3 regions of the Pseudidiomarina terrestris genome follow, and region 2 is predicted to be linked to each of the others. Evidence: predicted binding sites of a transcription regulator. Region 2 holds the regulator's gene; each other region holds the start of a gene.

Region 1 (9,937 bases), on a different contig from region 2:
ATACCGTTATCATGCAGGAAATTCTCCAACAAGCTAAGGATCGGATGTTCGTCAAAGCGCTGGGTTAGCGTAAATTTATGCGACTGTTGATCGGTCGGACAAAACTGATCTTCGATAGAGCAATTATCTGCCGGACAAAGTTCGAAGCCATCGTCAGTGTTGACCTGTACCGTATAGACAAATCGCCGGCCAACAAATTCTGCCCGGGTAATAAAGGGCTCCCGCGGCTGAATATACTCCTGCAACAACCAGGTACCATCAAGGGGCTCGTCCAGGTCAGGGCGTTGCAAGTATTGAGCTAACTCTGACACCGTGTTGAAACGCTGCACGCCAAGCCCTTTACCCCCGCGGTTAGGCTTCACAATAAGTGGCCAATGCTCGAAAGCTTCCGCGGCGGCAACAATGGCGTCTTTACCGACCACCGCATGAGTTTTTGGCACCTGCAGGCCGGCGCGTTGTAGGGCCGCGTATTGCGAAAGCTTGCAAACTTCCAGGGCCAGTACCTGCCGCGGATTCACGACGGTGCACTCATAGCTTTCCAGCCAGGTAAGCACTGCCTTGGTCAGCTCCGGTGCAAAGCGGTGACCACGCGTGTGCGACGATGCACTCATGCGGTTGTAATAGACAGCATCCGCCGGGCGCTCGCTAAAGGGAACGCTGCCGTTATCGAGAAACCATTCAATGGCGGTCACGCCGCGCTGGCGGAACTCTTCGCGCAGCGGCACCAGCCACTCATCATTTTCATGGATAATCACGATGTCTTTCATTTGTTTCTCGCAGTTACTCGGATAATGCTGTCATTACAATCCTTTGCCAAAATCCGATCAATACCAAAAGGTTATAGCTTGGACGATGCGGTTCTAGGCGCGAACGCGCTGCGCCTGAAAAATAATTTAATTTCGCTGAACCTGAGATTTAGGTGTATTGTTTTTTTACATGAGCTTGAGATTCGCACAATTGCGTTGTTACTGGAGTTGCCGGAAGGCACGGTGAAATCCCGCTTACACAGGGCCAGAAATAAATTGAAAATCCTTTATTTAGCTGAATAGGAGAGCTAACTCATGTCGACAAATGATAAGTTTGAAGAGGACCTACAAGAGCAGTCTGCGGAGCTTAAAAAGCTGATGAGCTCGGACACCGGCCTCACCGGGTATTTGAAGGTCGGTTTTAGTTCGCGTCTTGGTTGGGTCATGGTGTTTGCTTATGCGCTGGCCATCATCTTAACCGGGTTTATTTTTTGGACGGGCTACGAGTTCTTTACCGCCGCGCCAGAGCATCAGTTATTCTGGGCCGTCTGCTTAATCCTGGTGTTTAATTCGCAGGTGGCGATCAAAACGTGGATATTTTTTGAGACCGGCCGCACCCACACTGCCAAAGAGATCCGGCGCATGGAAGTGCGTCTGGCACAGCGCCTGGGTGCCAAAGAGTTAAGCTAAGAGAAGCTGGAGGTAACGAGGGGGGGATTTGCAAAAAGCGACTTCGCTTCCTAGATTTAGTACTCACACTATGTTTGGGTAACTAAGCGAGGGAGTAGCATGTACCGATCCAGTTTTCTCATCTTTCTGCTTGGCCTATTGCTGTCATCGAACGCCAATGCGCAGCAACAGGTGCTCAAAGGCGCAACGCTTTACGATGGTACCGGCGCGGCGCCGGTGGAAAATAGTCTGATTGTGGTCGAGCAAGGCCTGATCAGTTGCGTAGGCCCTGACTGTAACTACGCCGCGGATGCCGAAATGATTAATCTTGAGGGGCATTATGTTACGCCGGGGCTGGTCGATGGGCATGTGCATTACGCTGCCAGCGGCTGGTTTGATACACGTCCTGTGTACCCATTTCTGTCTGAAACCTACGACCTGCAACAGGCTCAGTCTTACCTTCAGCAAAACCCGGAGAAGTTTGATCGGAGCTATTTGTGCTCTGGCGTGACCGCTGTGTTTGATACGGGGAGTTTTCCCTGGACCACCTCATTGCAGGAAGGCTCCATAGCCAATCCGGAGCGCCCGCGTTTTGTTGCTGCTGGTCAGCTGTTGACCCACGGTGAAACCCGGGTCAGCGAGACGGTATTAAACAACCAAGTCGCCAACGGCGTGCACGAATTCCTACCCATGAGTACCAATGAAGAGGCGCTGGCCAGTGTCGCAGTGGTCGCAGCCAGCGGTGCCAGCGCTTTAAAAGTATGGTTCGACCCATTACCTCCGGAGCGTGCGGCGGAGTACTACGAACGGCTGCAGGTGATTGCCGATGCTGCGCATCGCCAGGGCCTACAATTTATCGCCCATACGGTCAATCTGGCTGACGCTAAAGCTGCGGTGGCAGCAGGCGCCGATGTTCTGGTTCACAGTGTCTTTGCCGATCTTGTGGACGAGGAGTTTGTTCAGGCCATGGTTAAGAACGACGTGGTCTATGAGCCGACAAGTAGTTTCGGGTATACCAACTCGTTACAGACGCTCAGTATTCTGCTTGGCGAACAACCTGACTTTTATGACCCAAATCATTGCATCGATCCAAGGACGCGGCAGCTGGTCACTGAAGGACATGAAAAAATGGCCGAGTTTTACAGTAAAAACGTAAGCTCCTCAGCGTTTGTCCGTGACACTTTGCTTTATGGAGAAGAGCAATACATCGTCAAACATAATTTGCGCAAACTGCATGAGGCCGGGGCCACCATTGCGACCAGTACAGATGCAGGGAATCCGGGAATGTTCCATGGTCCGTCAATGCTTATTGAAATGAAGAATATGCAGGCGGCCGGAATTCCAGCGGCTGATGTGCTGGTAATGTCGACCAAAAATGGCGCTAAGGCTTTGGGCCTGGAACACACGCTGGGTACAGTTGAGGTGGGTAAAAACGCGGACCTGGTGGTGTTAAGCGAAGATCCCGGCAACGATGTCGCGGCCTATCGCTCCATCAAGCAGGTGATGCGTTTCGGTAAGCTGCATAAGATCGAAGATTTAAGCTACGCAGAGGCGAACGACTGAGTTATTGACTCAGTTGTTGCTGGAGGTAGTCAAGCACCACGGTCACTGCGGCCGTGGTGTATTTTCGTTCAGGGTAGAGTAAATGCACCGGGACAGGTTGCGGCATAAAATCATCAAGTGCAGTTTCAATTTGCCCCGCAGCGATCATTTCATTTAGCGAGTAGCTGGGCATATAAGCCAACCCCAGATCAGCCAGCAGTGCCGCGCGCATGGCACGATTGTCCGATACCGCAAAGCGGCCATTAACTGTTACCTGGATGAGTTGGTCATCTTCGTAAAAGCGCCACAGCTTATCCGCAGCTTTAGCACTATCGGTGATGCACTGGTGCAGGCCAAACTTGTAACTGAGTTCATGCGGGTGTTTGGGCTTAGCGTGGCTGGCAAAATAGCCTTTTGATCCGGCTAACACGATCGATAAAGGAGCTACCCGGCGAAAGTAGAAACTGGAATCTTTGAGCACGCCGCATCGAATCGCAATATCGACTTTTTCACCGACCAGATCAACGAGCCGGTTGGTGAGTTGCAAGTCAACGTCCAATTGGGGATAGGTGGCTAAGAGATGCGGTATTAAGGGAGCGATTCGTGTCGCTCCATAATTTACCGGAGCGGTCAGAGTAACGCGACCACTTGGCGTGGTGCGCATCGCACCGATATGCTCATAGGCCAAATCGGCTTCCTGCACGATTTCGCGGCAGTGCTGATAAAAGTCTGAACCGGCAACTGTTGGCGAAAGTTTGCGCGTGGTACGCACCAGTAATTTAGTTTGAAGTTCTGTTTCAAGACGCGCCACCGCTTTACTGACGGCACTTTTAGAAAGCTCAAGTTGTTGTGCTGCACGAGTAAAACTTCCAGTATCCATCACCGCTGCAAAAATGGCCATGTCGGCAAATCGGTCAAGCATCTCGGCATCCTTATTGTGTTCCGTAGGAAACAATGATTTTCACTTATCGGGTCTAATCATATTCTACGGAAACAATATACTTATCTTGCTTAAACAAACCAACACTTATTTGGAGACCGACATGAAATTCTCAAAAGACTTTTTAAAAGCTTTAGGTTCATTATCACGTGGCACCATGGTCCACCAGGGCAATTATAAAGTAGCCCAGTTCAAACAGCCGTTAATTAAGCCGCATGGCTATGATGAGCTGGTGGAGCAGCTGGTGAACCATCCAACGGCGCAGCAGTGTTGCTGTGCACCCGTTTAATTGCATCAGGCGTCCAGCCTCACGGCACAATCAGGTTTTGTGCCGTGAGGTATCCCGATCTCGGGTGCGTAAAAAGAACGCCACGACGGCAGCAGTCGCGGCCCCCATAAGTAGTGCGCCGATAACAGACTGGATGATGTAGGACTCAAGACTAAAGTACTCGCGCGCTGCCGCTGGCTCCATTAGCCCCTCATTGATGGTGTAAGCCTGCATATTGGCGAAGAAGTCCGGCGAAATGAGATAGTGCGCAATGATTTGCAGCAAAGGTGATAACGCGGCAACGACCACCGCAATGATGACCCCGCTAAGAAAACCTTCTATCCAGCGCATTTCCTGGTTAGGCAGCGAAGCTCGTTTGTCACGCAATGCCAAGACATAGATGACGACTGCGACGACGGCAAAGAGATTGGTAAAATAAGCGTGATATTCAATATGCTCATCATGCAGTCCAGTCAGGCGTTCAATCAGTAACCACACCAGAATGGCTCCGGAGAAAAGCACACCCCATTTTAATTCCTTCAGCATCGCATGTTTCCTTATTTTTATGAGTCGATGCGGCATGACTCTTTCACTTGGCTCTAGCTCAATAATAGTTCGAAAAAGCGGAAAAGAAAAACTCTCATCATCGCCGGCAAAAAGTTGATCAGGATCAAAGTTTACAGGGAGTAACCTTATAAAATACAGGGAGATTAACTAAGGAGTGCTGTATGAAAAAGTCGTTGCTAGTAAGTAGTTTAGTGGTTTTAGGTTTTGCAGGGCCTGCAGCCGCGGATATTTCAGTGAACGTCGGTGCCATTGGCGTCATGCCAAATGATGATAGTGCATCGTTACCTGTCATTGAAAGCGTCGCTGGCATGACCAGCGGAAGCACAGGAGTGAGTGTTGATAATAATACCCAGCTTGGGATCACCTTTGATTATCAGCTGGATAAAAACTGGAGTCTGGAGCTGATCGCGGCCACTCCTTTCAAACACGAAATCCACGGCACAGGTAGCCTGGCAGGCTTAAAAATTGGTGAGACCAAACATTTACCGCCAACCTTGCTGGCGCAATACCATTTTGACATCGGCAGCGAACGTGTGGCCCCCTTTGTTGGGCTAGGTGTTAACTACACGACTTTCTTTGAGGAAAAGGTGAGCCCGGAACTGGCAAGTGTGTTGACGGATCTGGCTGTGGTTACAGCAAATGACAGTGTGGATTTAGCACTTTCAAACAGCTGGGGCTATGCGCTGCAAGCTGGCGTAAATGTCGAAATGACCGAGCGCTGGGGCTTGCATTTGATGGTCAGTCGTATGGCTATCGATACGGTCGCAGATGTTCGTATTAACGGCACGACCATTGATTCTGCTGCGGTGGATATTGATCCGACTGTGGCCATGCTTGGAATTCGTTATCGTTTTTAAGGAGGCAGATCATGCAACTGCTAAAAGCGTTTTTCACTGATCCGGTGATTTTCTTTCCCTTTACCGGTTTAGCCATTTTGCTTGGTATTTGCATCTTTTACGCGGTGTATTTCATCTCAAAAATGTCTGAATCAGCGTGATCAAAGTTTTGCTGACCTCCGTAAACACTACTGAGTGACGAAAGTTCGTAACGGAGGTCAGCCTTTGTCTGCAAAGTTAATTTTATTTTACGATGGGGGCTGCCCTCTGTGCGTTCGCGAAATGCGCCATCTCAAGGCTCTCGATAAACAGGGCAAGATTCAGTTTGAAAGTATCTGGGCTGACAATTTCTCTGTGCGCTTTCCAGCGATCGATGTCACCGAAGCCAACCGAATACTGCACGGGTTAACTCCTGACGGCAAGATGATTTACGGACTTGATGTCACCTATGCGGCCTGGTCTGCAGTCGGACGTGGCTGGCTGGTTGCGCCGCTGCGCTGGCCGGGTATACGCTGGCTGGCGGACAAAGGTTATCTGGGATTTGCCAGGCACCGAAACGTACTCTCCAAATTAATCACAGGTAAAGAGCGCTGTCTGCCTTGTTCTTTGGATGAATAAAGCCGCAGTATAGAGGTAGGGTCAACAAGGGATTGTTAGACTAAGCGGCGGGTGCTCCGCTCGCGGGAGCACTCACTCACTCCTACTATCAGTAGCTGTTCATCCCCATCATACCAAAACCGACACCGAGCATTGCCATACCAAAACCAAGTACTATTGCGATGAGCATCCACAATAACGTAGCCTTGGCCCAGTTTGATTTAGAGGGTTTAGTACCGCTTGAAAATGCCCAAATGATCAGTGCGATGATGTTTACAATTGGAATAAACGTGAGCAAGAGCGTCAGCATCCACTCGCCGACACTGACAGTGCTTGAGCTATCGAAACCTTGATGATCCATAGTTATTGTCCTTGTTATTGTTAAGAAAGTGGAACAACATTAAGACCTTAGGCGCACGGCTAAATCGTGTCAATTAAAAATAAGAGTGATCAAAGATGAATCGCAGTTTAGTACTCATTATATTGATAATGGTGGCACTACTAGGGAGCTGTTCAGTTATGGCCAAGGATTTTACAATCGTCGTCGTTCGGCACGCAGAAAAAGCCGTTGCCGAGAGTGACCCTGCATTAAACAGTAAGGGCAAACAGCGTGCTCAGCTACTTGCGGAGATGCTGAGCAAACTGGATCTCGAAGCGGTCTACAGCACACCATTTCAGCGCACAGAGCAGACCGCTCAGCCGGTGGCAAAGCGTTTTGATCTGGCTGTGCAGAACTACAAGGCGGGTGATGGAGAGGTGCTGGTAGAGAAACTGCTGGCCGCTGAGCAAACCGCGCTGGTCGTGGGGCACAGTAATACAGTACCTGGGATCGTTGGCGCCCTCGGTGTGGAGGTTGAAAGCATGACTGAAAAGGAATACGGCGATGTGTTTTTACTTCATTTTCGGGACGGGCAGCCCCGCTTGCATCGTCTGATGATCCCAATGATCGAAGAAAAAGAGTGAGCGTGGCTTTGCTCACTCTTCCTGATGGGCAATCTCAATCCGGTTGCGGCCATTATGTTTGGCGCGATAAAGGGCTTTATCCGCGCGCCTTATCAAGCTAGCTGCGGTTTCACCCGGATGGTAGGTTGCACCACCAAAACTACCAGTTACAGAAAGATTACTGACCAGGTCGTGGAGGTCGGCGTTCATCAACGTGGTACGGATGCGCTCACAAATGGGCACCAGGTTTGCTGTTTGTGCACCAGAAAGTAAGATGGCAAATTCTTCTCCGCCCCAGCGCGCGATCATGTCACTTTCGGGTGCTGAATCACGGATAAGCCTCGCCACGCGCTTGAGAACCTGATCACCGGTGGTATGCAAATAACGATCGTTTACCTCTTTAAAGTGATCCAAGTCCATTAAAATTAATGCCAAAGGTTGTTGCCCACCATGTTGTGCAACCTTTTGCCGCAATAGCTCATCGAAAGCTCTGCGATTGGCAAGTGTGGTCAGACTGTCCTGATGTGCCAGTTGCTGTAACGTCTCGGTCTGCTCACGCACCAGCTGCTGTAACCGCTCTTTACTGCGGGTAACCGTATAAATACGCAGTTGAAACGCCAGCCAAACTAGCAGTAATGACGCTAAAGCCAACGCCACCCAGATGCTCGGTCGCTGCCAGAGCGTAGGCAGCTTGTGCACAGTGAAAGTTGCTGAATCACTCCATTCGCCATTGGGGTAAGCTGCCTGAACCTGAAAAATAAAGGCCCCCGGAGGTAACTCTGTGTATGAGGCAATGAGCTGAGAGCCTGTTGGCTTGACCCAGTCCTCGTCATAGCCCGCGAGTTGCATACGGTAAAGGATGCTTTCCGAGTATTGATAACCCAAGCCGACAAACTGAAATTCGATACGGCCACTGTCAGGCTCAAGATAGGTGTTTTCCGAAATGGCATGGCCGTCACTAATGACCTTTTCGATCACTGGTTGTGGCGGCGTCTGTCGAATCGCCTTGCTTTGTGCGGGACTGTAATGGCCTGCACCGCGCGAAGTTGCCACCCAGAGTTCTCCGTCTTTGGTGACCAGCATTGGCGGTCCACCGGTATTGATTTGGGCACTGGCCAGGCCATGATGGTGTTGATAAAACGTATGGGGCAGGGGGGTCGCAGGGTTATCATCATTTATAGCAAAGTCAAAGTCCTGGGCCGCCACATAAATTAAGCCTCGTCCTGAAGCAAGCCAAAGGTCACCTTTGTGATCACGGATGACATCAAAATACTTAATCGTCGGTAGTCCATTGTCTGCGTCGAAAACCTGCCACCTGTCCAGCTTTTTGGTGTAAACCAACAAGCCCCGGTCGGAGGTGATGTAAATACGCGCTTCATCCTCATAGAAACCAAAAATAAACTCAGCGTTACTGACTGAACTCACGTCAATGGGTTCAATTTTGCCATTGGAAAGTTTAGATAGGCCGCGCATACTGCCAATAAGTATCTCACCACTGCGCGTCTGGTGGAGGGCATAAATTACTTCATCTGGCAGCCCGTCATCGACACCAAAATAGCTAGGTGTAGCCAGGGTCCCATCGTCATTCATACGACTCTTCAGGACTCCAACAGACGTCGCTGCGTAAAGATAACCGTCACCGGAAATGAGTAAGCCACGAATATCGTTACCTGGAAAGCCGCTGTTCTCATTGTAGTGTGCGATTTCCCTGCCGTTTTCCAGCACATAAAGTCCGTTGGTATAAGTGCCGATATAAAGCCGCTGGTCACGGTCATACGCGAAACTGAGGATACTTTCCGAGCGCACTCTACTGCTGGTATCGAGAGGTAACACGGCTTCATCTTTGATGCGTTTTATGCCGCCCAGACCACCGACCAGTACACTGCCGTCAGGAGCTTCAGTTAGCGCTCTGACGTAGTCGTAACCTAGACCACTTTCGCCATGATGGCTATGGAACTGGGCCTTGCGAAATTGCACTAACCCGCGATGGGTGCCTACCCAAAGTGTATTCTCACTATCCATGAAGATACTGAGAATGTGATTATTCGGCAGGCCCTCCGCGATTGTGACCATTTGCGGCGATGAGGGTGTCAGCGTGGAGATGCCGTGCTCGTGCGTGCCAATCCAGAAACTACCCTCGGGTGCCTGATAGAGCTCGGTGATGGTACTTGGATACTGAGCCGGCCACTCTGTAACACTTAAGTCATCGGGGTCGACGACAAAAATGGCGCGACCAATACTGATATAAATCGCCCCGTCCTGGGCGGCAACGATGCCAAAACTGTAGCCTTGAGGAAGTTGTTCGAGAGTTCTGAAGCGATTAAGCTGCGCATCGAAATAGGCTACACCCGCATCTGTTCCAGCCCAGATACGTCCGCGTTGGTCCTGCTCCAACTCAAGGATTTTAGCGCTGGGCAAGCCTTGGGTTTTGTCGTACTGGGTGCGGGTATCACCGCACTCGCGGACAACACCAGTGTTGACGGTTGCGTACCAGGTGCAATCTATAGACACAAAGAGAGCGTAATCAACACGGTCAAAGACACGCGGCTGGGGCGTCCAATAGCCGCCGGTGGGGGAGCTTTGGTAATAACTCACACCGCCACGGGTGCCGGTCGAGATCATTTGTTTCGTAAAAGGGTTCTCGGCAACGTATAGCGAGCCTGGGTCGGGCAGGCCTGTTTCTTCTGCAAATAATTCAAAATTGCGGCCGTTAAAACGCACCGGACCTTCCCAGCTGGCGATCCAAAGGTAGCCCTGGCTGTCCTGGGTGATGTGATTGACTGAGTTGTGAGGTAGCCCGTCGTTAGTGGACCAAACACGCAGTGCCCGA
Region 2 (9,937 bases):
GGCGCGACGCCATTTGGCTATCAGCTGGCCGAGCAGTTTGGTCATCGCATACTTCCCGTACGCGCCGGACTGGTACCATTTACCCTGCACGAACGCGATAAAGACGCCTACAGCGAGCTGTCCGGTTTAGCTCTGGATGTTACCGCGGAAAATGCGCGCGCTAGCTTTAAAGAGGCGATGCTGTTCACTCATCGTGGTCTGAGCGGTCCGGCAATGCTGCAGATCTCGTCGTACTGGTGGCCTGGCGAAAGCTTTAGCGTCGATTTGCTGCCCCAGCTTGATAGTCTTGCTGAGCTGCAGCGACTTCGCAGCGAGCGCCCTAAACTCGGCCTTCGCAGTGTCCTGCAACAATGGTTTCCAAAACGCTTCGCGCAGACCGTCGCCGAGCAACATCAGTGGCCGGATAAAAACCTGGCGGACTGCAGTAACGCGATGCTTGAGTCGGTGGCAAACACCCTCCATGCCTGGCCGGTTAAACCCAACGGCACAGAGGGCTATCGTACCGCCGAGGTCACCTTAGGTGGTGTTGATACCGATCAGCTCAGCTCAAAAACCATGGCCAGTAAGCAGCAGCCCGGTTTGTTTTTTATCGGCGAAGTTGTTGATGTCACGGGTTGGTTAGGCGGCTATAATTTTCAGTGGGCCTGGGCCAGCGCCTACGCCTGTGCCGAGGCACTCACACCGCAATAAGAGGAGTATGGATGGGACATCATCACGATCATGACCACGCAAAGGACATGCCCTCATCGCGGCTAGGCTGGGCCTTTTTCCTCAATTTTGGCTTCACCATTATCGAATTTATTGGTGGCGTTCTGACCAACAGTACCGCGATCCTCGCGGATGCAGTACATGATCTGGGCGATACTCTGTCTCTGGGCCTGGCCTGGCTGCTGAACAAATTCGGAAATAAGCAACCCACCCATCAGTTTACCTATGGCTACCAGCGTCTGAATCTGGTCGGTGCGCTGATTAATGCGATGGTGCTCATTGCTGGTTCGGCCTGGGTGTTGGTCACTGCCGTCCCGCGTTTGTGGGACCCACAGATGCCTATGGCAGACGGTATGATTGCACTTGCAGTACTGGGCATTGCGGTAAACGGCTTTGCCGCCTATAAGCTCTCCAAGGGCAAAACCCTTAACGAGCGGGTCATTAACTGGCATTTGCTCGAAGATGTCTTAGGTTGGGTGGCCGTACTGATCGTTGGTGTGGCATTGTTATTTGTCGACTGGCCGATTCTCGACCCGCTGCTATCCATCGCTTTCACTTTGTTTATTCTGATCAATGTCGCCCGTAATTTGTGGGCCACGCTGCGTCTATTCGTGCAGGCGACGCCGGATCAGGAAACCTACCGCAACGTCGCCGAAACACTGCAGGCGCTGCCGGAAGTCGCCGATGTCCATCACCTGCATTTCTGGTCTCTCGATGGTGAGTCACATGTACTGACCGCACACCTGGTCTTAGCGCGCAATCTCAGCGCCGAAGAGAGCGGTGAGCTCAAGCAGCAGATCGACGAAGCATTACTGAAATATGAGCTCAGTCATACCACTATTGAACTCGAACACCCCGACGAAGTCTGCCGCGATAGTCCGTAAGACTTCTGGATAAAGTTGTAATAATTTTCCAGATTGTTACTCTGAATCGTACTGTTACCTATGCTTGCAAGCAGGAAAACGCATTATGGTTAAGTTTGTTCAGCCACCCAAGCTGAAGACCTCGCAGGGTGACATTCGGCGTGTGGGCTTTGAACTTGAATTTTCTGGTATCGATGTTGCGACCAGTGCCGAAGCCGTCGCTCATGCGCTTGGCGGCTCTCCCTATGCCAAAAGCTCAGCACAATGGCAGGTTGAGGGGCCTTTGGGAGATTTCAAAATCGAGATCGACTGGAATTTTCTGCACCGGCTGGCCGCGGAGAAAGGAACAGAGGCCAATACCGACGCCCTTCTCGACTCCCTAAGTCAGGCCGCAGGGTTGGTGGTGCCAGTAGAAGTTGTCTGCCCACCCATTGCTTGCGACCAACTCGATCAACTTGACGAGCTGATTGTGGCGTTGCGCAAAAGAGGAGCCAAAGGCACAGACGAATCGATGATAGCGGCCTATGGTACGCACATTAATCCTGAACTACCGGACACGGACAGCGAAACCATCTGCCGTTACATGCAGGCTTATGCCCTGTTACAGTGGTGGTTGGTCGAACAACACCATGTGAATACCACGCGCAAGTTGAGCCCGTTTATCGATCTTTACCCTGAGGCCTATGTGCGTGAATTGCTGAATTACGAGTCGGTCACCATCAATCATCTTATCGATCATTATATTGACGCCAACCCGACGCGTAACCGCGCCCTCGATATGTTGCCGCTGTTCAGCCACCTCGACGACGAACGGGTCAGAGCGCAAATCGAGGATGACAAAATAAACGCCCGCCCGACGCTGCACTACCGCTTACCTAATTGCCGCATCGATGATGCCGACTGGACTTTAGCTCGAGAGTGGAATCTCTGGTGCAACGTAGAACGGCTGGCTAATCGCCCGCAGGCGCTCGCTGAACTCGCCGCGGATTTTCTGGATGCTGATCGACCTATGCTCGGCGTCGCCCGCCAACCCTGGATTAAACACGTAGACCAATGGCTGACAGAAAACCTCGCATCGGAGTAACCGGTGCCGGAAAAAAATGGTCCCCCTCGTGGTGGACAACTCGTTTCGCGCTCTGGCTCTGCGGGGCAGAAGTCGAGCGCATCAGTGTCCGCCACCGTCCTTCGGGGTTGCCGTTACATGGCATCGTCATCGGCGGTGGCAGTGATATTTCACCGGAACACTACGGCGGAACCCTCAGCGGTAAGGTAAAGCATGACCCTGATCGCGATGACCTGGAAATACGATGGATCAAAAAAGCACTGCGCGATGATATTCCCATGCTCGGGATTTGCCGCGGTGCCCAACTGATCAACGTCGTCCATAAGGGGAACTTGTTCGATGACATTCGCGACCGTCGCAAACATACTTATAACCGCCCGGGCCTATTGCCCACCAAGCAAGCCTTTGTTCGCGGCGATAGCGATTTGGCCAGCATAGTCAAAAAGCGTAAGCTGCGGGTCAACAGTCTGCACCATCAGGCGGTTCATGATGTGGGTAACGACCTGCGTATCGTCGCTCATGACCTTGACGAGATCCCACAAGCCATCGAGAGCACCGGTCATCATCCCATCGTTGGCGTACAGTGGCATCCTGAATACTTATTTTATGTGCCCAGTCAGTTGCGTCTGTTCCGCTGGCTGGTGAACAAAGCGAAAGAACTACGCGGGCGCGGTTAACAACTCATCGAGCTCAGGCAAGGAGCGTACCGTGTAATGCGGCGGAGTTGCTAAGGGATAAGCTACGCCGTGGGTATTCAGCCAGCACGAATGCAAACCGCTTTGCTGGGCACCGAGCACGTCAGAGTGCGGATTATCGCCAGTCATTAGCACCCGTTCCCGGTCACGTTGCCCCATCAAATCGAGCGCATGACTGAAGATGTTGGGATCAGGCTTCGCCGTGCCCACCTGTTCCGAGATCACCACCAAATCGACCAGATCACGCAGCCCCGTCTGCGCTAGTCGCGCTTCTTGCAGTGCGGTAAAACCGTTGGTGACGATGCCAATTTTAGCCGACTGCCGCACCTTTTTAAGCAACTCTCTGGCCCCTTCAAGCGGCTGGCAAATCATCGCCATGGCGTCTAAGAACCCTGAGTTGAGCTCGTCCGCGTCAACCTCGAGCTCTGCCGCCCAGCGCTCAAACCGGCGCCGCTGCAGTGTTGCAGCGTCAATTTCCCCGTCCTGATACTGCTGCCATAACGGCTTATTTACCGCCTGATAATCACGGTAATGCTCGCTGGTAAATTCGACCCCGTACCCCTGGAAAAGTTGTTGCAGCCCCGCGTGGGCGTCGAACGAGAACAAGGTCTCATCGGCATCAAACAATAGCCAGTCGTAGCTTTGTAATTTACTAGGCATCAATTACCTGGTCCTTATCAAAGATTCCACCAAAGGGTCGCCAGACCCAACAGAACAAAAACTGCCGCGGCAACATAACGCATCGTATCTAGCGGCACTCTGCGCATAAGTTTACCGCCGAGCAACACCACAGGGACATTTGCGATCAGCATACCTAAGGTGGTGCCCAGAGTCACCCAGACCACGCTAGCATACTGGGCGCCCAGAACTACAGTGGCGATCTGGGTTTTATCCCCAATCTCAGCCAGAAAGAAAAGCACAAAGGTGGCGCATAGCGCACCGTAACAGGAGCAACGGGTTTCTTCGTCTGCCAGTTTGTCGGGCACTAACACCCACAAGCCAATAGCGATGAAGCTGATAGCAATAACGATGCCAGCATAATCAGCGGGCAACCAGGATACGGACCACTGGCCAAACCATGCAGAAACGAAGTGATTAATAAGGGTAGCAGCGATGATGCCGATGATAATCGGCCATTTTTGTCGGTAGCGGGCGACCAGGACTAAACTTAGTAATTGGGTTTTATCACCAATCTCTGCCAGTGCCACCGTTAGTGTCGAGGTAAGGAAAGCTTCCATGATGTACTCCGGCGGGCCAATTTCACTAAGGCAAACAGCAACCCCCGCCATGTTAGCGGTTGCTCTTTACCTTAGGTCTTGCCAGTTCCGGTGGCCCGGAACGAATACACCATGAGCCAATGCGGGCTCAATTATGTTGACGCACTCACTGTTTACCTGCAGTGCTGCAGGTAAAAGTCGACTACTCCCCTAAGACGGCCGCCATTTTAACTAACCGATACGCACTTACGCAAACTTTTCGTTTTGAAATATGAAAAATCCGAATGCTTTTACTAAGCTTATTGTGAATAAACTTCGAATGGCAACAAAAGGATCTGTTTATGACTTTGAAGCAATTGCTATTGATAAGTACAGTCGCCTCGCTCGCTGCCTGCTCAAGCCAGCCTGACTACCGGGCTGCTGAAGATGGTGGCTACGGGTACACGGAAACCCAACTCACCGACACTCAGTACAAGGTGAAGTTTAAAGCGCGAGGCACCGATAAAGGTGCGGCAAACAACTATGCATTGCTGCGCGCAGCAGAAGTCACCTTGCAGAACGATTACGACTGGTTTGTTATTACCCATCGTGAGACCGAAGTCGATAAAGAGACCGTGCATAACGCAGATTTCGCATATCCTATGTCAGGCGACATGGTCACGTACTGTAATGCGATTCGCTGTGAGACTCGCTACTATCCACGCACGGCCTACACAGCCGGGATTCATGTCGGTGGCCGAACCGACAGCGACATCGTCGTAACGCTCGATATTAAAATGGGTAACGGCGAGCAACCGGATACCAATTACAGCTACGATGCTTCTGAGGTGGTGACGAACCTGCAACCGAAAAAATCAGACAGCTAGTTCTGTTACCGAAGGTAATTTGTCGAAGGGCGCCAAAGTTCTGCTTTGCGCGCCCTTTTTCTTAGCAAGCACTGAGCTACCCCTAAAGAGGAAATATACCCCTACTCCCTAGTGATGCGTTCAATTTTTAACTAACTGACGTATACTGTGAAACCTCACGCGTCGTTGACGCAAATCAAGTCCTGGTGGTGGAAACGATGACCTCTCACATTCATTGTCAAAATTGCAGTATGGCGACACTTTGTTTGCCGTATCAACTCAGTCCCGAGCAAACAGAAAAGCTGGATACGGTGATTCAACGGCACCGCCCGCTGCAGAAACGGAACATCCTGATCAACAGCGGTGAACCGTTAAAGTTCCTGTACGCGGTCCGCTCCGGTTCATTAAAGTCCTACACCCTGGACAGTCAGGGCAGTGAACAAATCATTGATTTCCATTTGCCCGGTGACCTGATCGGCTTTGACGGTCTTATCGACGGTCAACACCGCAGTTACACTCAAGCTCTGGAAACCACCATGCTGTGTGAGATTCCGATTCAATCGCTGGATCAGCTGTCGGCGGAGCTGCCGGGGCTACGTAAACAGCTGCTGCGGGTAATGAGCGGCGAACTGCACGCCAGCAAGACCTTGCTAGGAACCTTAAACCACCACACTGCGCAGCAGCGTCTGGCGAATTTTCTTGTGACATTGTCATCTCGCTTTCAGCAACGCGGACTCTCCAGTCGTGAATTCCGTCTGAGCATGACCCGGGCTGATATTGGTAATTATTTAGGCTTGTCCGTAGAGACCATCAGTCGAATTCTGACCCAACTGCAAAATGACGGTGTGGTCGCAGTGCAAAACAAACTGGTGGCCATCACCGAACCAGAGCGCCTTCGCGCCCTGGCGTCTTAACGAACCCGGTTACTGGCAAGAGCCGCAGCAAAAATCTGTGCCATGCTGCGGCGCTGCCTGAGGTTCGCGAAACAGCACTTCGTTTTCCAACGCAATGTGTTGCTGCAGATCGGCAATCAACTCCTGAGTTCCCTCATACAGCATGATCCAGCTGCCGCAAGCGCCCCGTGGTGTCATGCCCAGGTTAGTCAGTTGTGACAGCTTACCGAGCATGACATCGTGCTCACCGTGTTCTTCTTCCATGACGGCAATAGGTCCGCTGGGATAAATCCCGCCAGCTAACATGGGAAACAGGATTTGCTCTTCTTTCATCATGTGGCTTTCCAGTTCATTACTCATCTCAGTGAGTAAGTCCGCCAACCCCGTTGGGCACTGCGGGTGGTCGTTGTGGACATCTTCAATCTTACGCGCCAACTGGATCAGCTCAGGAAGCTGCCGCCGGTGTTTTTCATGGAAATTCGCAAGTATGTGTTGAATCAATTCCTGGGTTGGCGCTGAACGCCATTGGTCGATAAGTTGCTGGTGCATAGTGGCTTCCTCATGCAAATGAATAATGGTATTTCACTTAATGAGTGCAATTTAAATGCCAGATCTACCCACTCTGATTTATATAGACTTTTAATCAGCGATGGTAAATTAAACCCATTCTTGAGCGGGTCTTTCCCGCCTAATTGGGTTGATTTCACCATGCATGAAACGTCGTTACTTGAGACCTTAGTCGCCGACCTGGTCACTGAATTACCCGCCGTGGTACGTCTGCAAAAGCTCGTTACCACGCTGCGTCGTCATTTTCATTGCGGTGCCGTAGTCCTGTTGCAACAAGATCAGCAGGTTTTGCGTCCTATCGCCAGCATCGGGCTGGTGCGCGAAGCTTTGGGCCGTAGATTTATTACCGAGCAACATCCACGGCTGACCGCTATCCTGGCAGCCCGGGATACCGTCCGCTTTGAGCCCGACAGTCAGCTTTCTGACCCTTATGACGGTCTGATTGAGGACAGTCCTGATGGCCATCTTGCCGTGCACGATTGCATGGGCATTGCCTTGTACGTGGAAGGGAAGTGCTGGGGCGCGCTGACACTGGATGCCCTGCAACCGGGAACCTTTGATGCCGACGCCATGCGCGAGCTGCAACGTGCCAGTTTGCTGGTCGAAGCTGCCATTCGCATGGGCCAGATTGAACAAAGTATCCGCGCCCTGCGCAGTAGCCGGCGCGATGGCGAAACTGCGTTGCAGAATGAAGCCAGTACGGGCTCGGAGATCATCGGCCACAGCACGGCATTGCAGCAAGTTTTACAAGAGCTGAAAGTGGTGGCGAGTGCTGATCTACCGGTTTTGCTGCTGGGTGAAACCGGCGTTGGTAAAGAGTTGTTTGCACGGCAACTGCACCGCTGGTCCAGCCGCAGTAAACAACCTCTGGTCTACGTCAATTGTGCGGCGTTACCTGAATCGCTGGCCGAAAGTGAATTGTTTGGGCATACCCGCGGCGCCTTTTCCGGAGCGGCCACCGAGCGCGCTGGTAAGTTCGATAGCGCTGACGGCGGAACCTTATTTCTGGACGAAGTCGGTGAGTTACCTGCGGCGATCCAGGCGAAGTTGCTAAGGGCTTTGCAGAATGGCGAGATCCAGCGCCTTGGCAGCGATACCGCGCATAAAGTCGATGTTCGCATCGTTGCAGCAACCAACAGGGATTTACAGCAACAGGTAAAAAGCGGCGACTTCCGCGCGGATCTGTACCATCGTTTGAGCGTATACCCACTGCCCATCCCGCCGTTGCGTGAGCGGCGCGAGGATATTCCGCTGCTGGTGGGTCACTTTCTTGAGCTCAACCGGGCGCGACTTGGGTTGCGGGCGTTGCGCTTAAGTTCTGCGGCGGAACATGCCCTGGTCCAGTACCAATGGCCGGGCAACGTACGGGAGCTCGAGCACACGGTCAGTCGCGCGGCCATCAAGGCCTTAAGCCAGGGGGCAGAGCGGACTGATATTGTCAGTATCGCTCCGGAGCTTCTGGATTTGCCGAACGCACCCACCGCCAGCTATCAAGTCGATAGTGAAACCCTAACCACCACCAGCTTAAACCTGCGCGATGCTGTACAACAGTTGCAGACGCAGCTGATAGAGCGCGCGTTAAAACAAGCGGACTATAAATGGACGCAGGCCGCACGTATACTAGAGGTCGATCCAAGTAATTTACATAAACTCGCACAGCGACTGGGTTTGAAATAGTTCAGGTAGGGAGAGGAATGACGGTCATACTGCAAATTTTGCTGTGGCGAACACTAGCCGTTTTAAGTCTGTTGTTAGGTGTTATTGGCCTGTTATTGCCCATTATGCCGACGGTGCCTTTTCTACTCGTGGCGGCTTGGGCTGGCGGCAAAGGCTGGCCTGTTTTAGAAGCGAAACTGTTGGCGCACCCCAAGTACGGGCCGCAAATTATTGCCTGGCGTCGCTATGGCGTGGTGAAACGACAAGCCAAGGTCATTGCCATTGTGATGATGACAGGTAGCGCCATCATGTTGAGCTTTAGTCCCGCGCATCTGGCCGTCAAGCTTACTGTCATTGGTATTATGCTGATCGTTGCCGTGTGGCTCAGTTTGCGCCCCGAACATACGCCGGCACAGCCGATCCCAGCCGAGAAGGTTTCTGACGATGACACTCCCTGAGCTTACCCGTGAACAGTTACTTCGCTACAGCCGTCATGTCATGCTGCCTAGTTTCGATATGGCCGGTCAGGAACGTCTGCTGGCCAGCCGCGTACTGGTCGTTGGTATGGGCGGTCTCGGCTGCGCGCTGTCGCCCTATCTGGTGGGCAGCGGTGTCGGCCAGCTCACCCTGGTCGATAACGACAGTGTCGACCACCATAACCTGCCGCGACAACTGCTCTACCAACAGGACGACATTGGCCAGAGCAAAGTGATTGCCGCGCGCCAGCGTCTGCAGTCACTCAACCCCGATACCAGCATTGAAGTTCTGGAGCAACGCCTTGACCAGGCAAGCTTAACGGAGCTTATCGGCAATTACGATTGCGTGGTGGATTGCTGCGACAACCTGGCCACCCGGAACGCCATAAACGCCGTCTGTGTCGAGGCTCAGGTACCGCTGGTGTCTGGCGCAGCTATTCGTTACGAAGGCCAGCTCAGCGTGTTTCTAAACCAAGGTAAGGGGCCTTGCTACCGCTGTTTAAGCTTACTCTTTGGTGAGCAGCAGCTCAGCTGTATGGAGTCTGGTATTCTGGCGCCCGTCGTAGGGGTCATCGGTGCCATGCAAAGTGTGGAAACACTGAAGCTGTTGGCTGGCGTCGGCGAACCTATTGCCGGACGCGTGTTACTGTACGATGGGCTGCATGGCGACTGGCAAAGCTTCCAGCTCAGTCGCCATCCGGATTGCCCGGTGTGCAGCTGTTAGCCAGGGCGGCCATCGGCGCGCGGCAGGGTAAGAATCGGTAGGTAGACCACGACATAAATCAGGTAGGCGAGCACCCAGGCTCCGCCAGCGTAGAGGTACCAATGATAGGTGTCCTGCGGCCACAGCCAGGCAGCAAAGACCCGCAACAGTGCTGCCACAAAGACCAGCAAAAACGCCACTGACATGATCTTCTTCGGCTGCAGAGGACGCCCACTGTGCCCAAGCGATAC
Region 3 (9,937 bases), on a different contig from region 2:
CGATTCTGGTGCCGCTGTCATCGTCGCCAAAGTAGTCTCCAGCGGCCACTGTCGCACTGTAGTAAATGGCCTCTAACGGCATTCCCGCAGCTTGCATATAGCGGATTTCATGATGAATAGAATAGCCGGGTACACTGAACAGCTGCGGCGCATCAGTGCCGAAAATAATGGTGGCGCCGCCCTCATACAGCGCTTGCAGCAGCTGGCGGCGATTGTCCTGTTGCACGGCCGCGTTGTCGGTGTTGAAATAACTCGAGCCACGGCTCGGGTAGTAGTCTAACCAGCCCTCTCTGACGCGTTCAGGCACCAGTGCCAGCTCCGGATAGTTGGCCAGAGCAACGGCATCACCTGCACCAATTAAGGTTGCCCATAGCGCTTGGGTAGGCACCACGGCGGTATTGTGTGCCAGTGTCAGTTCGACCAGTGCATCGAGCTCGCTGGCAGTGATCGGACGGTTGCTGGCATCGACATATCGCAGATAGCCATCAAGATGATCAATGGTGCGCTGGCCTTCGGCCATGGCCACATCAATCCCTACCGCAACCGGCACATGGCCGGCAAAGTCAATTCCCTCGGCGCGTGCGGCGGCCGCCACAGCACGGTATTCAGCAAGTTCCAGACCAGGATGAATCTTGAGTAAGTCCCAGCCTTCAGCAACATGTTCGCGCACGCGCGCAGCAGCCTGCTCTGGTGACGCAACGGTGCTGTCATTAAAGCTTGGTCCGGCGAGAAATAAGTTAGGACCGATGCGTTGGCCGGAAGCGATATCTTTTTTTAGCTGTAATTGCCGGGTGTAGCCCAACATGCCGCGCACCGTGGTAACGCCATTGGCAATGTACAGGAACAACATGTCGTCGGCGTACGTTTCGGGCATACCGCCAAAATTGACTGCAGCAGGTACATGGCCATGCATTTCGGTAAAGCCGGCTAGGGCATAGGCACCCTTACCATCAATGATCTCTGTAGCGGCAGCGGTCAACATCGGGTCGGGCTGGCTAGTGACATCGACAATGACACCGTCTTTAATCGCAATACTGGCGTTGCGCAGCAGTTGTGCCTGTTGTTCCTGCCAGATCACCACCTGCACATTGGTCACGAGCGTATCTGGAGGCACTGACGACTGTCCATTCGCCGGCTGTGACTGGGCGACATCAGCCGCTTCGGAACAGCCCAACAGCAAAAGACTAAAGCTAAGCAGTAAAGTTTTGTACATGCGCAACATGATGGGTCCTTACCTGAGTGGTTTTGTTCAGCATATTACATAAACCGCTGGTCACCAATTATTCATGCTTTTGCCACGAAGCACTAGTAAAGGTGGCCATTCCTGTTTACCTTAACAAGTGAAATCAGGAGGACACCGCTCACTATGAAAACCGCAGCACGAATCGCAACCCTTGGCCCCGCAGGTACTTTTTCGGAACTGGCAGCCCTTGAGTATGCGCAGCAGTTACCCAACTACACTCTGCAGTACTATCCTGCACTGGGCCGGGTGCTAAAGGCGCTGCCTGATGATGCAGATATAGCGGTGGTGCCGATTGAAAATATCGTGGAGGGGATGGTGTCGCCGGTGATTGATACCTTCGTTAAGCGGCCGCTGGAGATCATCGATGAGCTGAGTATTCCGGTGCGCTTTTCCCTCGTAGCCAATCACGATATGCCCACCAAAATTTACGCCCAGTTTGTTGCACAGGGTCAGTGCAGCGAGTGTCTGAGTCGTTATAACGTACCCATTATGAATACCGCCAGTAACAGCGAATCCTTACAGTTGCTGGAACAAAGCCGTGAACCGGCTGCGGCAGTGGTGCCGGAGCATTGTCTGGGCGAACATAGCTTTGTCCATGTTGAACATGACATTACCGACTACGCCCATAATGAAACCCGTTTTGTTGCCGTACGCATGCCGGGACTGCAGGAGAGCTTGCGGCAGCCGCAGGTGACCTACAAAACCTCATTATTAATTATTGACGATACCGATCATCCGGGTCTTCTGGTGGAACATTTGCAGGTCTTCGCGGCCTATCGGGTGAACCTGACCTCACTTGTTTCACGGCCTACTGGGCAGAAGTTTGGCCAGTACCACTTCTATATTGAATGTGAAGGGCATCGCGACGACAGCGCCATTCGCGCAGCGCTGACCCTGATCCAGCTGCGCAATAAAGTTATGGTGTTGGGCAGTTATCCGGATGCGGGCGCCGCTTAGAGCAGCGCCCATCGGATCAGCAGTCCAACCGCGGTGACGGCGACCACGCCGAGGCACCACAGCAGTATGAACCAGCCCAGGCGTTGCCAGCTTTGCCTTTGCATCAGTCGTGATACCCTGCATCAGCGCGGGTTTTGCCACGAAAGACCCAATAGGTGTAGCCAGTGTACGCAAAGATAATGGGCAACAGGATGACAGCACCGACCAGCAGGAATATTAAACTATTGTCGGGCGCAGCGGCCTCCCATAAGGTAATTGCACGCGGCACCAGATAAGGGAAGATACTGACGGCGAACCCGAGAAACGCCACCAGAAAAAGGCCAAGCGACCAGAGGTAAGGGCTGACATGCCGCTGTTTTTTCAAGGCGCGCAAAAGGCCAAAGGTTACCAACCCCAACACCACCGGCAATATCCATAACCAGAGGGAGGCAGGGAAGCTAAACCAGCGATCGGCGATAGCCGCGTCGCGCCATGGCAGATATAGACTGACGAAGGCAATACAGGCGACTAAACCCAGCGCGAAGCGAAAAGCTAATTGATAGCTTTTCTGTTGCAGCTGGCCCTCAGTTTTCATGACCAGCCAGGTGGAGCCGAGCAGGGCATAACCGATGACCACCGCAACGCCGCAGAACACTGAAAACCAGCTTAGCCAGTCAAACCAGCCACCGGCATAGGAGCGGTCAACGACTTTAATACCCTGCAACATGGCACCCAGCATAATGCCCTGGCTAAGGGCGGCAACCAGTGAGCCCAGAATAAAAGACAGATCCCACAGATGCTTGCTGGTTTTGGTCTTAAAGCGGTATTCAAAGGCGACGCCACGGAAGATCAAGCCCAGCAACATGGCAATGACTGGCATGTACAGGGCTGGCATGAGCACCGCATAAGCCAGCGGGAACACCGCCAGTAAGCCACCGCCACCGAGCACCAGCCAGGTCTCATTACCATCCCAGACCGGCGCCACCGTGTTCATCATGATGTCGCGATCTTCCTCTTTTTTGAACCAGGGGAAGAGCATTGCCACGCCAAGATCAAAACCATCGAGCGCGACGTAGGCGAACACCGCTACCGCAATTAAAATTGCCCAGATGAGTGCATAATCCATGGTTAGTCCTCCTCGTGCATGAGTCGTTCAGCCGCCATACCCGCCGCTTTAGGCTTGGCGTAGTCGGGAATGTGAACCTGCTCAGGGTCGCTTGCCATTTTCCGGAGGATGTACACGGTGCCCGCACCGAATACCAGAAAATACACAACAATAAAGGCCAGTAAGCTGCCACCCACACCTTCGGCGGCAATTGGAGATGCCGCATCACGGGTGCGTAACAAGCCATAAATGACCCAGGGTTGGCGGCCAACCTCTGTGACAATCCAGCCGGCGATGACCGCAACAAAACCCGATGGCGCCATCAGCAGAGCCGATTTATGCAGCCATGAAGTTTGATAGAGTTTACCGCGGGCGCGCTGAATGCCAGCCCAGAGGCCAATCACCACCATAAGCAGGCCTAGTCCGACCATGATTCGAAAGGCCCAGAAAACTATCGTGACCGGCGGCCATTCGTCGCGCGGAAAGGCATCCAGGCCGGTGACTTCGGCATTGATATCGTGCTTGAGGATGACGCTGGCGAGTCCGGGAATCTTAAGTGCGTAATCCACCTCGGCGGTCTCCTCGTTCGGCAGGCCAAATAAATACAGCGGGGCGCGTGCTTCCGATTGGAAATGGCCTTCCATCGCCGCCACCTTGGCCGGCTGATGTTCTTGAGTATTTAAGCCGTGTAAATCACCGACGAAAACCTGTAGCGGAGCCACCAGCAGTGCCATCCACATGGCCATGGAAAACATTTTGCGCGCGGCAGCATTACTGCGGTCACGCAAGAGGTGCCAGGCACCAACACCACCCACCACAAAGGCGGTTGTCAGGTAGGCTGCCAGCAGCATGTGGGCAAGGCGATAGGGAAAGCTGGGATTAAAGATGACCGCCAGCCAGTCTTCGACGACGTACTGACCCACATCATTCATGGCAAAGCCTGCCGGGGTTTGCATCCAGCTGTTGACGGAGAGTATCCAGAAGGCACTGATGGCAGTACCAATCGCCACCATAAGGGTGGCGAAGTAGTGTAAGCGCTCGCCCACACGGTTCATACCAAACAGCATGACACCGAGGAAGCCTGCTTCAAGGAAGAATGCAGTCAGTACTTCGTAACCCATCAGGGGGCCAATCACCGGGCCGGCCTTGTCTGAGAATACAGCCCAGTTGGTACCAAACTGATAGCTCATAACGATGCCAGAGACCACGCCCATACCAAATGCAACGGCAAATATTTTCAGCCAGAAACGGAACAGCTTCTGGTAAACGGGGTTACGAGTCTTTAAAAACAACCCTTCAAGCACCGCTAAGTAGCTGGCGATACCAATGGTAAACGCTGGGAAAATGATGTGAAAAGCAACAGTGAACGCGAACTGAATACGCGCCAACAGGAGTGCATCCGCATCGGAGAAAAGACTTTCAATCATGCCAGACTCTCCAGTTATTTTAGGATCTACTTAATTGTAGGTAGTCTCAGAGGAATTGACAGGCTAAAACCATGAATTTTGTAAGACGATTATTTATCGATTGACCTACCTCAAGTATGGCAAGTCCTGCTTGCCCGCGTTAAACTTGCAGACTGAAGATGACAGACAGGACCCATCATGGAACGTATCGTTGAAAACTTAATGTATAGCTTGCGATGGTTGCTGGCGCCGATCTATCTTGGCCTGAGTATCGCTGTGATGCTGCTGGGAGTGAAATTCTTTCAGGAGCTGTTCCACGCCATCCCACTGATTTTTACCATGGCCGAAGTCGACTTGATTTTGTTGACCCTGACGCTGATTGATATCGCGCTGGTTGGCGGTCTGCTGGTGATGGTGATGCTAAGTGGTTATGAAAACTTCGTTTCCACGCTTAATATCAGTGGTGACACTGAAAAGCTGGCCTGGCTGGGTAAGATTGATTCAGGGGGCTTAAAAAATAAAGTCGCCGCCTCGATCGTTGCCATCTCGTCGATTCACTTATTGAAAGTGTTCATGAATGCGGAAAATATTAGCATCGATAAGATTAAATGGTACGTGCTTATCCACCTGACCTTTGTCGGTTCGGCCTTTGCCATGGGTTACCTTGATAAACTGACCCGTAAAAGCGGCAACGATTAATCTCTAAAACTGAGAGTTTGGTCTAGTTAAGTTGCTATTCCCCCTTGCCTTTGGGTAGTCTCGTTGGTACTAGAGTAAAACTCACAGACCAACGAGAAGCCCAATGACAATGCAAAAATTAACACCTACAGCTGTAAGCCTATGCCTTGCTTCGGCGCTTTTCCTGGCGCCTGCTATGGCACAGGATGAGCAACCCACACCGAAGTTGAAAATGCCGTTGCAAGCGGCGGATGTATTTGCTCTTGAGTATGCCAATGATGTGCAGATCTCTCCTGATGGTCGCCACATTGCATACGTCCGTAACAGCTTTGACATCATGACCGATGGCACCCGCAAAGCGCTCTGGGTCATCAACACCAGCACCGGGCAGCACACACCGCTATTTGCCGATCAGCACAGCTACGGCAACCCGACCTGGTCGCCTGATGGTAAGCGGCTGGCGTTTACCTCGAATCGCTCCGGGCGCAACCAGATCCATGTGTTCTGGGTTGAAGAGCAGCGCGTCGCGCCCGTTACTGAAGTGGCCCATAGTCCGAGTCAAATGGCGTGGTCCCGTGATGGCGAGCAATTGGCATTTATGATGTCAGTAGAAGAACCGAAGTCTGATTTTGCCAAGAGCGTCCACACGCCGAGTAAGCCGGAAAAAGCAAAGTGGGGAAAAACTCCGCTTATTGTAGAACGCACCCTTTATCAGCGTGATGGCCGTGGGGTAGTGAAGTCAGCCTACAATCAGGTCTTTGTCGTGCCAAGTCATGGCGGCAGCGCGCGCCAGATCACCGATGGGCCTTTCCAACATCGTGGGCCGCTGGTCTGGGCTGAGGATGATCAACGGATTGTGTTCTCTGGCAACCGTACCAAAGACTGGGAATACCAGACCCGCGAAAGCGATCTGTGGGCCGTAACACTTGCCGATAACAGCCTGGAGCAACTGACGGATCTGCCCGGTGATGAATACAGTGCAAGCCTGTCTCCGAACGGCGAGCAGCTGGCGTTCTTGCACGGCGACAATGCGCCGGTTCCTTATCGCAATGCCACCTTGCATCGTTTAAATATGGAAAGTGGTGCCCTGAGTGAAGTCAAAACCGATCTCGACCGTTCACTGGAGCAACCGCTGTGGATTGATAATCAGCGCTTGACCGTTCAGTACACGGATCGTGGTTTAACCAAGGTCGCTGAAGTGAACCTCAACGGTGAAATGAAGGATCGTGTCAGCAGTCTTGGTGGTACCTACGTCAGCCGACCTTACACCAGTGGTATGTATTCAGTTGCCCCGGCAACGGGCGCGGTTGCCTATACCCATGCCAGTGCTTATGACCTTGCCAATGTTGCGGTAAATATGGACGGTGCTACGCATCAGTACACGGATCTTAACAGTGACGTGCTTGGCTATCGCGAGCTTGGCGAAGTTCGTGAAATTACTTATGAATCGTCTTTCGACGGTACCGAAATCCAGGGTTGGTATATTTTGCCGCCAGGCTATGAAGCCGGTAAGTCCTACCCGACTATCGTTGAAATTCACGGTGGCCCGCATGCGTCTTATGGGCCGGTGTTTGGTATCGAGCATCAGCGCTACGCAGCGGAAGGCTATGTTGTGCTTTACGTCAACTACCGGGGCAGCACCTCTTACGGGAAGGAGTTCGCCAACTTGCTGGATGGCTTTTATTCCTCAGAGCGGGATTTCGCCGACCATATGTCCGGTCTTGATAAGCTGATTGACATGGGTATTACCGATGCCAACAACCTCTATATTGCCGGTGGTTCTGCCGGTGGTATCGCTACCGCTTATGCGGTGGGCCTGACGGATCGGTTTAATGCAGCCGCCGCGACTAACCCGGTGATCAACTGGGTCAGCAAGACGCTGACGGCAGACAGTTCGGTAGGCCAGATCCAGAACCAGTTCCCGGCAATGCCATGGGAGGATTTAGCGCACTACTGGAAACGCTCACCACTTTCGTTGGTCGGTAACGTGAAAACGCCAACGTTATTGTTCACCGGTGAGTTGGACCGCCGTACACCGATGGCGGAAACCGAGCAATTTTACCAGGCGCTGCAGTTGCGCAATGTCGACACGGTCCTGGTCCGCGTGCCAGATGCCTATCATGGGGTCACCGCTAAGCCGTCGCGGATCGTGGCGAAAGTTGAGCATGCTCTGGCCTGGTTCAAACGCTACCATAAAGAGTAAGCGTGTACCTTAGCCTGTTTCTGGTCGCCTTCCTGGCGGCGACGCTGCTACCAGCACAGTCTGAAGTGCTGGTGGTCAGCGCCCAGCAAATGGGCTACAACGTCTGGTTGATCTGGTTGAGTGCTTCTCTTGGCAATACCCTGGGGAGTGTCGTGAACTATGTCTTAGGGCGTTTTCTGTTGCAGTACCAGCACCGTCGCTGGTTTCCCTTTAAAGGAAAGTCGTTAGAACGCGGGCATTGGTGGTTTGAGCGCTACGGTAAGTGGTCGTTGTTGCTGGCCTGGGCGCCGTTCATTGGCGACGCACTAACCTTTATTGCAGGTATGCTGAGATTGCGTTTTTGGGAGTTCTTAGTGATTGTCTGGATCAGTAAAGCAGGGCGTTATGCCCTGCTTTTAGGTCTGCTGCAGATGTGGTTTGCACCCATCCTCGATTAGCTCAACGTCGCGCAGTTTAACGCGGCTTAATTTCTTCCAGTCCGGCCACGGACTTAATACCGAGCCCCGGTGAATCATTAATTGAAATCTCCGCATCGTTAAAGCGGACGCTACCTTCAACGGGATCAAAGGCACACAGCGACGGACCATCCAGGTCTATCTTAGTAATCACGTTGGACTTTGCCACCGCCAGATGCACCGCGGCTGAGACACTGATGCTGGACTCCAGCATACAGCCGATCATGCACTGCATATCGTACACCGAACAGATATCTGCGATTTTAATTGCGTTGGAGATACCGCCGGTCTTCATCAGCTTGATGTTAATGATGTCGGCGGCGCGCATCTTAATCAGCTCGATCACTTCCCGTGGGCCAAAGCTGCTCTCATCGGCCATGACCGGCGTATGCACGCGTTCGGTGATGTACTTCATGCCATCGATGTCGCGGGCTTTTACCGGCTGCTCCACCAGCTCCAGACGCACACCGGCACCTTCGAGTTTATGCAGCGCATAGACGGCTTCTTTTGGCGTCCACCCCTGATTGGCGTCAAGGCGCAGCAGGGCTTTGCCCTCCACCGCCGCGTAGATAGCTTTGACTCGCTCAATATCCACGCCGATATCTTTACCGACTTTGATTTTCAGGGTTTCAAAACCGCGGTCGATGGCTTCGAGTGAGTCGGCCACCATTTTGTCAATATAATCGACGCTGATGGTGATGTCCGTCGATATGGTCGGCACGCCGCCACCAAGCATTTTGTAAAGCGGGGCGTCGTAAAGTTGTCCCCACAGATCATAAACCGCCATTTCCACAGCAGCTTTAGCACTGTAGTTGCGGATGATACCGTTTTGAATAATACCGATAAGGTGGTTCAGATCAGAGACGTCCTGACCCACCAGCTTCGGCTTCATGATGCGATCGATAGCTTCGATGATCGAGCCATGGGTGTCACCGGTAATGACGGCGGTCGCTGGCGCTTCGCCATAGCCGACGTGACCGGTATCCGTATGCACCATAATGACGATATCTTCTATCGATTCGACCGTACGCAGCGCCGTTTTAAATGGTGTTTTTAACGGTACGCGGAGCATAGCGAATTTGATGTCAGTAATTTTCATATCAGTTCCTGTTTAGCGTACCGATTTGATCGCATAGATGCGATCCAGGTAAGTGTCATTGGCATTAAAGCCAAGGTCAATCAGCGGCGTTACCGAGACACCATTTAAAGTGCCTTGGTAGTGCTGGTCTTCCGCATCGCGGTAATTCAGTCCGTGAACGTCGTGAATGACGTAGGGCTGCCCCTCGATGTCGCCAATATACATGACCACGTGGCCGGGTAAATAAATCAAATCGCCAACTTTAGCGTTGGCTAAGCGTGCAAGTTTCTCTGCGTTACTGCTGTTTTCATCGTACACGACAGTGTCACCGTACTCGCCATAACCTTGCTGGCTGGAGTTACGTGGCATATCGATGCCCATACTCCGATACACTTCCAGCACAAAGCCAGTGCAGTCGCGCGCGTTGTAATCGTGACCCCAGCCATAGCGTTCGCCCAGGAACTTAAATGCCTGTCGAATCACATTAGCCTCAGTATAAGGAAGGTAACCGACATGCACGTCGTGATGACGCGCAATTAACGCTGGCGAGAAGGCCAGTGCACCTTCAGCGTCGCGAATCGGCAGTTGCACCGTGTAGCTGGCAAACGGATTCTGACCATGCACATCATGCCCGGTATCGGCTGCACTTAACAACGGTAGACGGGTACTCATATCCAGTTGTACTGCGGAGACCGGGGCGAAGCTCGGGGTATAGTTAGTTTCGACTTTGGCTTCAGTGACGACGGCAAAAGGTTTTTTGTCAGCGAAGGCAAGCACTTCATCGCGCGGACCTATGGCAACATCGCTGGCCTGGATCCAGGCCAGGTAATGGT

The links. The regulator FNR, encoded in region 2, switches genes on or off when oxygen is low (the NO sensors DNR and NnrR bind a similar motif). The targets are predictions, from matches to a motif close to TTGATCTAGATCAA.
Region 1: a site for FNR is predicted at 4,826-4,839, ahead of J6J28_RS07155 (OmpW/AlkL family protein). Genes of this name have one in related genera too.
Region 3: a site for FNR is predicted at 4,812-4,825, ahead of J6J28_RS00125 (cytochrome ubiquinol oxidase subunit I). Genes of this name have one in related genera too.

What each region holds. Positions count from the first base shown of each region.
Region 1 is NZ_JAGGJE010000001.1:1,487,043-1,496,979, reverse strand. Features, by position in the region: gene J6J28_RS07185 (ATP-grasp domain-containing protein) at 1-767, opposite strand, end outside; gene J6J28_RS12745 (sigma factor-like helix-turn-helix DNA-binding protein) at 744-1,049, shown strand; gene J6J28_RS07180 (DUF6768 family protein) at 1,062-1,436, shown strand; gene J6J28_RS07175 (amidohydrolase family protein) at 1,536-2,978, shown strand; gene J6J28_RS07170 (LysR family transcriptional regulator) at 2,980-3,879, opposite strand; gene J6J28_RS07165 (hypothetical protein) at 4,001-4,186, shown strand; gene J6J28_RS07160 (DUF4199 domain-containing protein) at 4,217-4,711, opposite strand; gene J6J28_RS07155 (OmpW/AlkL family protein) at 4,894-5,589, shown strand; gene J6J28_RS07150 (DUF3149 domain-containing protein) at 5,601-5,729, shown strand; gene J6J28_RS07145 (thiol-disulfide oxidoreductase DCC family protein) at 5,794-6,186, shown strand; gene J6J28_RS07140 (hypothetical protein) at 6,275-6,526, opposite strand; gene J6J28_RS07135 (SixA phosphatase family protein) at 6,685-7,128, shown strand; gene J6J28_RS07130 (ligand-binding sensor domain-containing diguanylate cyclase) at 7,141-9,937, opposite strand, start outside.
Region 2 is NZ_JAGGJE010000006.1:62,976-72,912, reverse strand. Features, by position in the region: gene J6J28_RS12060 (BaiN/RdsA family NAD(P)/FAD-dependent oxidoreductase) at 1-690, shown strand, start outside; gene J6J28_RS12055 (cation diffusion facilitator family transporter) at 702-1,592, shown strand; gene J6J28_RS12050 (amidoligase family protein) at 1,678-2,655, shown strand; gene J6J28_RS12045 (gamma-glutamyl-gamma-aminobutyrate hydrolase family protein) at 2,625-3,311, shown strand; gene yjjG (pyrimidine 5'-nucleotidase) at 3,294-3,989, opposite strand; gene J6J28_RS12035 (TMEM165/GDT1 family protein) at 4,007-4,567, opposite strand; yybP-ykoY riboswitch at 4,573-4,769, opposite strand; gene J6J28_RS12030 (CC0125/CC1285 family lipoprotein) at 4,888-5,412, shown strand; gene fnr (fumarate/nitrate reduction transcriptional regulator Fnr) at 5,610-6,305, shown strand; gene J6J28_RS12020 (hemerythrin domain-containing protein) at 6,315-6,833, opposite strand; gene norR (nitric oxide reductase transcriptional regulator NorR) at 6,993-8,528, shown strand; gene J6J28_RS12010 (YbaN family protein) at 8,546-8,965, shown strand; gene J6J28_RS12005 (HesA/MoeB/ThiF family protein) at 8,952-9,707, shown strand; gene J6J28_RS12000 (NnrS family protein) at 9,704-9,937, opposite strand, start outside.
Region 3 is NZ_JAGGJE010000001.1:30,070-40,006, forward strand. Features, by position in the region: gene J6J28_RS00110 (amidohydrolase family protein) at 1-1,222, opposite strand, end outside; gene J6J28_RS00115 (prephenate dehydratase) at 1,367-2,200, shown strand; gene cydB (cytochrome d ubiquinol oxidase subunit II) at 2,304-3,305, opposite strand; gene J6J28_RS00125 (cytochrome ubiquinol oxidase subunit I) at 3,308-4,711, opposite strand; gene J6J28_RS00130 (TIGR00645 family protein) at 4,889-5,389, shown strand; gene J6J28_RS00135 (S9 family peptidase) at 5,493-7,571, shown strand; gene J6J28_RS00140 (YqaA family protein) at 7,574-8,008, shown strand; gene J6J28_RS00145 (dipeptide epimerase) at 8,025-9,125, opposite strand; gene J6J28_RS00150 (SH3 domain-containing protein) at 9,138-9,937, opposite strand, start outside.